Regions from separate parts of the Streptomyces sp. NPDC049585 genome, predicted to be linked through region 1. Evidence: riboswitches for the same ligand, from Rfam matches in the RefSeq annotation. Region 1 holds a riboswitch; each other region holds the start of a gene.
What was found. A riboswitch is a leader RNA that binds a small molecule or an ion and turns the genes downstream of it on or off. The one in region 1 is predicted to bind cobalamin.
Positions count from the first base shown of each region.

Region 2: another riboswitch for cobalamin. It lies ahead of AB0K17_RS23975 (cobalamin biosynthesis protein); the one in region 1 lies ahead of AB0K17_RS22555 (HoxN/HupN/NixA family nickel/cobalt transporter).
Region 3: another riboswitch for cobalamin. It lies ahead of cobN (cobaltochelatase subunit CobN); the one in region 1 lies ahead of AB0K17_RS22555 (HoxN/HupN/NixA family nickel/cobalt transporter).
Region 4: another riboswitch for cobalamin. It lies ahead of AB0K17_RS00930 (ribonucleoside-diphosphate reductase subunit alpha); the one in region 1 lies ahead of AB0K17_RS22555 (HoxN/HupN/NixA family nickel/cobalt transporter).

Region 1 is NZ_JBFAPE010000023.1:99,464-101,655, forward strand. Features, by position in the region: gene AB0K17_RS22550 (hypothetical protein) at 1-79, shown strand, start outside; gene AB0K17_RS22555 (HoxN/HupN/NixA family nickel/cobalt transporter) at 33-1,265, opposite strand; cobalamin riboswitch at 1,295-1,518, opposite strand; gene AB0K17_RS22560 (APC family permease) at 1,667-2,192, shown strand, end outside.
Region 2 is NZ_JBFAPE010000027.1:32,769-34,960, reverse strand. Features, by position in the region: gene AB0K17_RS23985 (inorganic phosphate transporter) at 1-392, shown strand, start outside; gene AB0K17_RS23980 (hypothetical protein) at 419-643, shown strand; cobalamin riboswitch at 853-977, shown strand; gene AB0K17_RS23975 (cobalamin biosynthesis protein) at 1,035-2,006, shown strand; gene AB0K17_RS23970 (cobyric acid synthase) at 2,003-2,192, shown strand, end outside.
Region 3 is NZ_JBFAPE010000040.1:8,456-10,647, forward strand. Features, by position in the region: gene cobN (cobaltochelatase subunit CobN) at 1-1,287, opposite strand, end outside; cobalamin riboswitch at 1,313-1,449, opposite strand; gene AB0K17_RS27380 (cobalamin biosynthesis protein CobG) at 1,564-2,192, shown strand, end outside.
Region 4 is NZ_JBFAPE010000001.1:197,317-199,508, forward strand. Features, by position in the region: gene mctP (monocarboxylate uptake permease MctP) at 1-695, shown strand, start outside; cobalamin riboswitch at 866-1,004, shown strand; gene AB0K17_RS00930 (ribonucleoside-diphosphate reductase subunit alpha) at 1,169-2,192, shown strand, end outside.

The DNA of each region.
Region 1 (2,192 bases):
CGAGGAACCGGCGGGCAGCGGCCCGCCGGTCGTCAGCGCCCGGAAGGCGTGCGCGCGGCGGGACTGTCCCCGTCCGTGACCCCGGACCCGTCCGCAGCTCCGGACCCGTCCGCAGCTCCGGGCCCGTCCGTAGCTCCGGACCCGCCGGTGACGACGGCCGTCGCCGTGCGGGCGGTCCAGCGCTGCTCGACCCGCGCCAGGCGCCAGTAGACCAGTGCCGCGGCCCACACCACGACGAACAGCCCGACGATGACGAAGCCGACGTTGTCGAGGTTCAGCCCGGCGATCCAGCCGCTGACGGGATCGTCCAGGCCGAGCTTCTCGTGCAGGACGCCGACCAGCTCGATGGTGCCGATGAGGAAGGCGACGGCGATGGACAGGCCGGTGATGGTGAGGTTGTAGTAGACCTTGCGCACCGGGTTGGAGAACGCCCACTGGTAGGCGAAGTTCATGAACGTGCCGTCGAGCGTGTCGAAGAGGCTCATGCCGGCCGCGAACAGCAGTGGCAGGCACAGGATCGCGTACCACGGCAGTCCGGCCGCGGCGCCGCTGCCCGCCATCACCATCAGCGTGACCTCGGTGGCGGTGTCGAAGCCGAGGCCGAAGAGGAAGCCGAGGGGGTACATCTGGCCCGGTCGGCTGACCGAGCGGGTGAAGCGGCCCAGCAGCCGGTTCATGAAGCCGCGCGAGTCCAGCTGCTTCTCCAGCTCTCCCTCGTCGTAGCGGCCCTCGCGCATGGCGCGGAAGACGCGCAGGATGCCGGCGAGGGCGATGAGGTTGAGGATGGCGATGAGGTAGAGGAAGCCGCCGGAGACGGATGTGCCGACGATGCCGAGCACCTGGTGGGTGGGCGAGTCCTCGTCCATCAGCGTGCCGGCCAGGTGCGTGCCGCCGGCCACCAGCAGGGCCATCACGACGACGACGCTGGAGTGGCCGAGGGCGAACCAGAAGCCGACCGAGACCGGGCGCCTGCCGTCGGCCATGAGCTTGCGGGTGGTGTTGTCGATGGCGGCGATGTGGTCGGCGTCGAAGGCGTGCCGCATGCCGAGGGTGTAGGCGGTGATGCCGAGACCGACGCCGTAGACCTTGGAGTCGACGGTGTAGTGCTGCGGCACGACCAGCAGGTAGAGCACGCCGAACGCGACGACGTGCAGGGCGGCGATGACGGCCAGCAGGCCGGCGGTGCGCACGGTGTCCTCGCGGCGCCAGCGGAAGGCCGGCGGGCCGGTGGATATGTCGACGGGAAGGGATGTGTTGGTGGACATCTCGGGTTGAACGCTCCAGCACCTCGTGGATCACTTCGAGATGCCGTGGCCGGTCTCCTGGCTGACGGGTGCACGCGCGACCGCCCCGCCTTCCCAGGTCGCCGGATGCGGCCCAGTGGCTTCCGCGCGCCGGACGGTCCGGCGTACGGAGTGGGGACGGTCACTCCCCGATCACAGTGGCGAGGGCCGCTCCGGAATGGGCCCCGAAGGGCCGGCACCGGTCTTCCCGAACACCACGGCCAGGACACCCTAACCTCCCGACGGGCCTCATGGTCGCCCCGGCCGTACCTCATCTGCCGGACATCTGCCGGAGGCCATCGCTCCGCTACCGCGCGGGTGATGGACGCCACCCCGGGCCCGGTGCTACGAGTGCAGGCAACGACCGGAAGGGGCTGACCGCCATGGCAGATTCGGCAGCGGGGACGGGGCAGGACCCGGGCGGCGGCGCCCCGGCGGTGCCCGGGCAGCGGACGGTGTTCGTGCGCCGCATCGGGCTGTTCCAGGCCACGGCCATCAACATGAGCCAGATGTGTGGGATAGGCCCCTTCGTCACCATTCCCTTGATGGTCGCCTCGTTCGGCGGCCCGCACGCCGTCATCGGCTTCGTCGCGGGGGCGGTGCTGGCGCTGGCGGACGGGCTGGTGTGGGCCGAGCTCGGCGCGGCGATGCCCGGCGCTGGCGGCAGTTACGTCTATCTGCGGCAGGCGTTCCAGTACCGCACCGGCAAACTGATGCCGTTCCTGTTCGTGTGGACGGCGATGCTCTTCATCCCGCTCGCCATGGCCACCGGCGTGATCGGGTTCGTGCAGTACCTGGGCTATCTGTGGCCCGGCATGACGCAGACGCAGGGCGACGTGACGGGCCTGGCCATGGTGGCGCTGGTCGTCGCGCTGCTGTGGCGGCGGGTGGAGTCCATCGCGCGCATCA
Region 2 (2,192 bases), on a different contig from region 1:
CGATCATGGGCGCCGGCCTCGGCCGCAAGGGCGGCGTCGTGCGCTGGTCGACCGCCGGCCGCATGGTCGCGGCCTGGGGTCTGACCCTGCCGGCCGCCGGCCTCGTCGCCGCCGGCGCGGCCCTCCTGGCCGACCAGGGCCGGTGGGGCGTGACCGCCGTCGCCGTCCTCGGCCTGGCCGTCTGCGGCGGCATCTGGGCGGCCTCGCGCCGCAAGCCGGTCACCCACGACAACGTCAACGACCTCAACGAGCCGCAGGGCATCGCCACCCCGGCCACCGTGGAGCCCGTCGGCGTGGTCACCGCGGCCCTCCAGGCCGTCGCCCCGCCGCCGGCCGGCCCCACGGCCGCCCACGCCCCGGCCCCCACCCCCACCCCCGCGACGACCGGCTGAGCGCCGGGCACGGAGGAAGAAACACCATGCACATCGACTGGGCAGCTTTCGCCGAGGTCTTCGGGGTCAGCCTCGTGGTGACCGTCGGGCTCGTGGGCCTGTTCACGCTCGGCATCGTCGGCACGTCCCGCAGGACGGACGCGGCGGGCGGCACGGCGGCCGCGGGCGCGCTGGCGCGCACGGGCGCGTACGCGTGCTTCGCGCTGTGCGCGGCGGCCGTCGGATACGGCATCTCGCTGATCGTGGCCTGAGTCCACGCGCACCGAAAGGGCGGACCGGAGTTTGCTCCGGCCGCCCTTTCGGCGTTGGCGGGTGACCCGTCGGGGGTCCGGGGGCAGCGCCCCCGGGAAACGGTGAAAGGGCGGGTCAGGGGCTCGGCCGCCCGCAGGGCCCCGCCCCCGGGGCGAGTTGACGGGCCTTCCGGGACCGTGGTGGACTGCCCGGGCCAAACGGCGACAGCAGAGGAAGCCGGTGCGAATCCGGCGCGGTCCCGCCACTGTCACCGGGGAGTGTCCCCCCACCCAACAGGGCCACGGCGCAAGCCGGAAGGCCGGGGGCGATGCGGATCCGGGAGCCAGGAGACTCTGGTCGCCGGTCACGTCGAGCCAGGGCGAGGACCCTGAGTGAGGACACGCATCGGCCATGCCCTGTCGCGGTTTCGCCTGCGGCGCCGCCCTCGGATTCCTGGGCGACCTGGTTGTCGGTGACCCCCGCAGGGGGCACCCTGTTGCCGCGTTCGGGCGTGCGGCCCACGCCCTGGAGCAGCGCTTGTGGCGCGACGACCGCGGACGCGGTGCGCTGTACGCCGCCGTGTGCACCGGTACCACCGTGGCGGGCGCCGCGCTGCTGGCCCGTGCGGTGCGCGGCCGGCGGGGCGCGGACGTCGCCCTGACGGCGGCCGTCACCTGGGCGGTGATCGGTGGGACGTCGCTGGCCCGGGAGGCCCGGGCGATCGGCGGGGCGCTGGCCGCCGGTGATCTGGAGGTGGCCCGGGAGCGGTTGCCGCATCTGTGCGGCCGTGACCCGTCGTCGCTGGACGCCCAGCAGATCGCCCGTGCCGTGGTGGAGTCGGTGGCCGAGAACACCTCGGACGCCGTCGTCGGCGCCCTGGTGTGGGGCGCGCTCGCGGGCGTACCGGGCCTGGTGGGCTTCCGTGCGGTGAACACGCTGGATGCGATGGTCGGTCACAAGTCGCCGCGGTACCGCCGCTTCGGCTGGGCGTCGGCCCGGCTGGACGACGTCGTCGGCTGGCCCGGTGCGCGGCTGACCGCGGCCCTGGCGGTGCTGGCCGCGCCGGATCCGCGCGGTGCCGCGCGGGTGGCGCGACGGGACGCGCACCGTCACCCGAGCCCCAACGCCGGCCCGGTCGAGGCGGCGTTCGCGGGGGCGCTGGGGGTGCGTCTGGGCGGGACGCTGGCGTACGGGGGCCGCATCGAGCACCGGCCCGTCCTGGGCGCGGAGCTGCGCGCCGTGCGCACCGGGGACATCGAGCGCGCGGTGCGCCTTTCGCGCCGGGTGTCGCTGCTGGCGCTGGGCTGTGCGGTCGGGGGCCGGGCAGTGGGCAGCCTTCTGAGGGCCGGGACGACCAGGACTGGGAAAGCGAGGAACCGGTGACATCGCAACCGCGGGGCGGGGGCCTGCTGGTGGCCGGGACCACCTCGGACGCGGGCAAGAGCGTGGTGACGGCGGGCATCTGCCGCTGGTTGTCCCGCAAGGGCGTCAAGGTCGCGCCGTTCAAGGCGCAGAACATGTCGCTCAATTCGTTCGTGACGCGCGAGGGCGCGGAGATAGGGCGTGCGC
Region 3 (2,192 bases), on a different contig from region 1:
GGCGGGCAGGGCGGCGAACCAGCGCCGGTAGTCGGCGGCCGGGATGCGCACGGGGTTGCGGGCGAGCTGCTCCTCGGTCAGCCACTCCTGGTCGTGGCCGCCGGCCTCGATCAGGGCGCGGATGAGCTCGTCGCCGTCGCCCGACTCCAGCCCCGGAACCGCCTCGTCGCCGAAGTCGTAGCCCTCCTCGCGCAGCCGGCGCAGCAGGGCGACGGCGCTGGCGGGGGTGTCCAGGCCCACGGCGTTGCCGATGCGGGAGTGCTTGGTGGGGTAGGCGGACAGGACGAGCGCCAGCCGCTTCGCGGCCGCCGGGATGTGCCGCAGCCGGGCGTGGCGCACGGCGATCCCTGCGACGCGGGCGGCGCGTTCGAGGTCGGGCACGTAGGCGGGCAGGCCGTCCTCGTCGACCTCCTTGAAGGAGAACGGGACGGTGATGATGCGCCCGTCGAACTCCGGTACGGCCACCTGGGTCGCGGCGTCCAGCGGGGAGAGGCCCTCGTCGTTCTCCTCCCACGCGCTGCGCGGGCCGGTCAGGCACAGCGCCTGCAGGATGGGGACGTCGAGGGCGGCCAGCGCCCCCGCGTCCCACGACTCGTCGTCGCCGCCGGCCGAGGCGTCCGCGGGTCGCGTGCCGCCGGCGGCGAGCACGGTGGTGACGATGGCGTCGGCGTCGCGCAGCGCGTCCACGAGCTCCGGCTCGGGGGCGCGCAGGGAGGCGACGTACAGCGGCTTGGCGCGGCCGCCGGCGTCCTCGATCGCGCCGCACAGGGCCTCGACGAAGGCGGTGTTGCCGCTCATGTGGTGGGCGCGGTAGTAGAGCACGGCCACCAGCGGGCCGGCCGCCCCCGGCTTGGGCGTGCGCTCCAGCTCGCCCCACGCGGGCGCGGCGGCCGGCGGCTCGAAGCCGTGCCCGGTCAGCAGCACGGTGTCGGACAGGAAGCGGGCGAGCTGCTCCAGGTTGGCGGGACCGCCGTGGGCGAGGTAGGCGTGGGCCTCGGCCGCGATGCCGACGGGGACGGTGGAGGTCTCCATCAGCTGGGCGTCGGGGGCCTGTTCGCCGGTGAGCACGACGACCGGCCGCGGCCCGGCCAGCAGCACGTCGAGCCCCTCCTGCCAGGCGCGGATGCCGCCGAGGAGCCGGACGACGACGAGATCGGCGCCCTCCAGGAGGCCGGGCAGCTCGTCCAGCGGCAGCCGGGCGGGATTGGCGAGCCGGTAGGGGACCGGGCCGCCGGCGGCACGGGCACTGAGCAGGTCGGTGTCGGACGTCGACAGGAGCAGGATCACGGCAGGCCTTCCTCGGGGTCCGCGCCCCGGGCGGTGGGAGGACGGCAGGAGTTCCTGACTTCCCACGGCAGTACTCGGCGTACTCGACCGTGGTCACAGTGGCGGGACCGTGCCGGAATCGCACCGGCTTCCTCCCCTGTCGCCGTCGCTGGCGCAGTCATAGTAGCGAGGCGGGGTGACTTCGGCCCGTCCGGCTTCGAGGACACCGCGCGCAGCGCGGCATTCGGCCCCGGGGGCGGAGCCCCGCAGGCCACGACCCGTCGGTATGCTCCCCGCATGCCCGCCCTGCCCGCTCGTGACCGCGCCGACGCCTGTCCCGGCGCGCTGCGTCTGCACGCCGCGGACGACGGGGCGCTCGCCCGGGTGCGGCTGCCGGGCGGGCTGCTGACGGCGCACCAGGCCGCCGCGCTGGCGGATGCCGCCGAGGCGCTGGGGGACGGCCACCTCGACCTCACCTCCCGTGGCAACGTCCAGTTGCGCGGCCTCGCGGACGCCTGCGGCGCCGAGCTGGCCGCCCGGCTGCGCGCCGCGGGCCTGCTGCCGTCCGACCGTCACGACCGCATCCGCAACATCGCGGCCTCCCCTCTCGGCGACGGCCGCGTACCGCAGTGGGTCCGGGAGCTGGACCGTCTCCTGTGCTCGGGCGAACCGGACCTCTCCGACCTCTCCGGTCGTTTCCTCTTCGGTCTGGACGACGGGCGCGGCGACATCGTCGCCCTCTCCCCCGATGTGACGTTGATCGCAAGCGCCGACGGTGCCCTGCTGTGCCACGGCCCCACCGGTCCCGGCCTGCGCGTCGCCGACCGGGACGCCCCGCGGGCGGCGGCCCTGGCGGCCGCCGGGTTCCTCGCCGCGCAGCGCGCGAGCGGTACGCGCGCCTGGCGGCTGCGCGAGCTGCCGTCCGA
Region 4 (2,192 bases), on a different contig from region 1:
TCGCCGCCGGGGTGAAGGTGAGCAACGGGCAGCTGGCGATCCCCCAGCTGTTCGAGGACATGTTCCCCGACTGGTTCACGGGCGTGGCGTTCGCCGCCATCGGCATCGGGGCGCTGGTGCCGGCGGCGATCATGTCGATCGCGGCGGCGAACCTGTTCACCCGCAACATCTACAAGGACTTCCTGAAGCCGGACGCCACGCCCGAGCACGAGGCGAAGGTGTCCAAGATCGCATCCCTGCTGGTCAAGGTCGGCGCCCTCGCCTTCGTGCTGACCATGGACAAAACGGTCGCCATCAACTTCCAGCTGCTCGGTGGCATCTGGATCCTGCAGACCGTGCCCGCGCTGGTGGGCGGGCTCTTCACGCGCTGGTTCCACCGCTGGGGCCTGCTGGCGGGGTGGGCCGCAGGCATGGCGTACGGGACGTGGCGGGCATATGCGACGCCCAGCGCCACCCAGGACCATTTCGGCAATACCAACCTCATTCCGCTCATCGGGGAGAAGGGGTACATCGGCCTGACGGCGTTCGTGGTCAACGTGCTGGTGGCGGTGGTCGCCACGGTCGTCCTGCGGGCGGTGGGGGCGCCGGACGGGGTCGACCTCACGCGGCCGTCGGACTACACGGCCGATGCGGGGGATCCCGGCGTCCAGGAGAAGCTGCCGCCGGCCACGGTGGAGGCGCCTGCGGCGGGCTGAGCCCCGCCCGCCGGGAAACTCCACCGGAAGACTCCGTCAAGAGACCACCAAGAGCCGGACGGGCTGCGGCGCAGCCCGTCCGGCTCTTGCCTGCAAGGACGCCGCCTCTACCACATTCCGCAACCACCTCATGACGCGCCGACACAACATGTGGGGGCGCGTGCGAGGCCCGGCACTAGATGTATGCTCGTCCTCGCTGTCGCCGCAGGGGAATCCGGTGCAAATCCGGAACTGTCCCGCAACGGTGAACGAGTGCGCACAAACACCGCACCACCAGTCCGAGGACCTGCCGGCAGCGCGCCCACCACCGAGCCCGTCCCGGGCTCGGCTATGGGCGTTGAACACGTCCGGGCCTCGCGGGTTGGGCCGGCGGACGCTGCGCGGCACGCTCCCGAGCTCCGAGTCGGACGTGCCCGTACGCGACCGTCGCGCGCACCCGCCCGGCCACCACAGCCGAGCGAGGAGAGCCACTCGTGACCATCGCGCCCGCAGATCCGGTTGCAGGTCCCGTCTCAGCGAACGCGGAAGCGGCCGACGGCCCCGGGACCGCGCTGCTGCGTGCCCTGACGGACCTCACCGCCGATCTGCCCGCCACCGACCCGGGCAAGGTCGCCGCCGCCGCGCTGCGCGGCCGCAGCGCCGCGGCGGACGAGGCGGAGCTGCGCTCCCTCGCCACCGAGGCGGCCGCCGGCCTGATCGCCGAGGAGCCGGAGTACTCCAAGCTCGCCGCCCGCCTGCTCACCCACGCCATCGCCGAGGAGGCGGCCGGCCAGGGCGCCACCTCCTTCTCCGCCTCGGTCGCCGTGGGCCACCGCGAGGGCCTCATCGCCGACGACACGGCCGCGTTCGTCGCCACCCACGCCGCGCGCCTGGACGCGCTCGTGGACGCGGCCCTGGCCGACGGCGCCGACGACCGCTTCGGCTACTTCGGCCTGCGCACCCTGCACAGCCGTTACCTGCTGCGCCACCCGATCCACCGCGACGTGATCGAGACGCCGCAGCACTTCCTGCTGCGCGTGGCCTGCGGCCTGGCCGAGGACCACAGCGAGCGGGCCCTGGAGGACGTGGCGGCGCTGTACCGGCTCACCAGCACGCTGTCGTACCTCCCCTCCTCCCCCACGCTCTTCAACTCCGGCACCCGCCACCCGCAGATGTCGTCCTGCTACCTGCTGGACTCCCCGCTGGACGAGCTGGACTCGATCTACGACCGCTACCACCAGGTCGCCCGGCTCTCCAAGCACGCCGGCGGCATCGGCCTGTCGTACTCGCGCATCCGCTCCCGCGGCTCGCTCATCCGCGGCACCAACGGCCACTCCAACGGCATCGTGCCGTTCCTGCGCACCCTGGACGCCTCCGTCGCCGCGGTGAACCAGGGCGGCCGCCGCAAGGGCGCCGCCTGCGTGTACCTGGAGACCTGGCACGCGGACATCGAGGAGTTCCTGGAGCTGCGCGACAACACCGGTGAGGAGGCCCGCCGCACCCACAACCTGAACATCG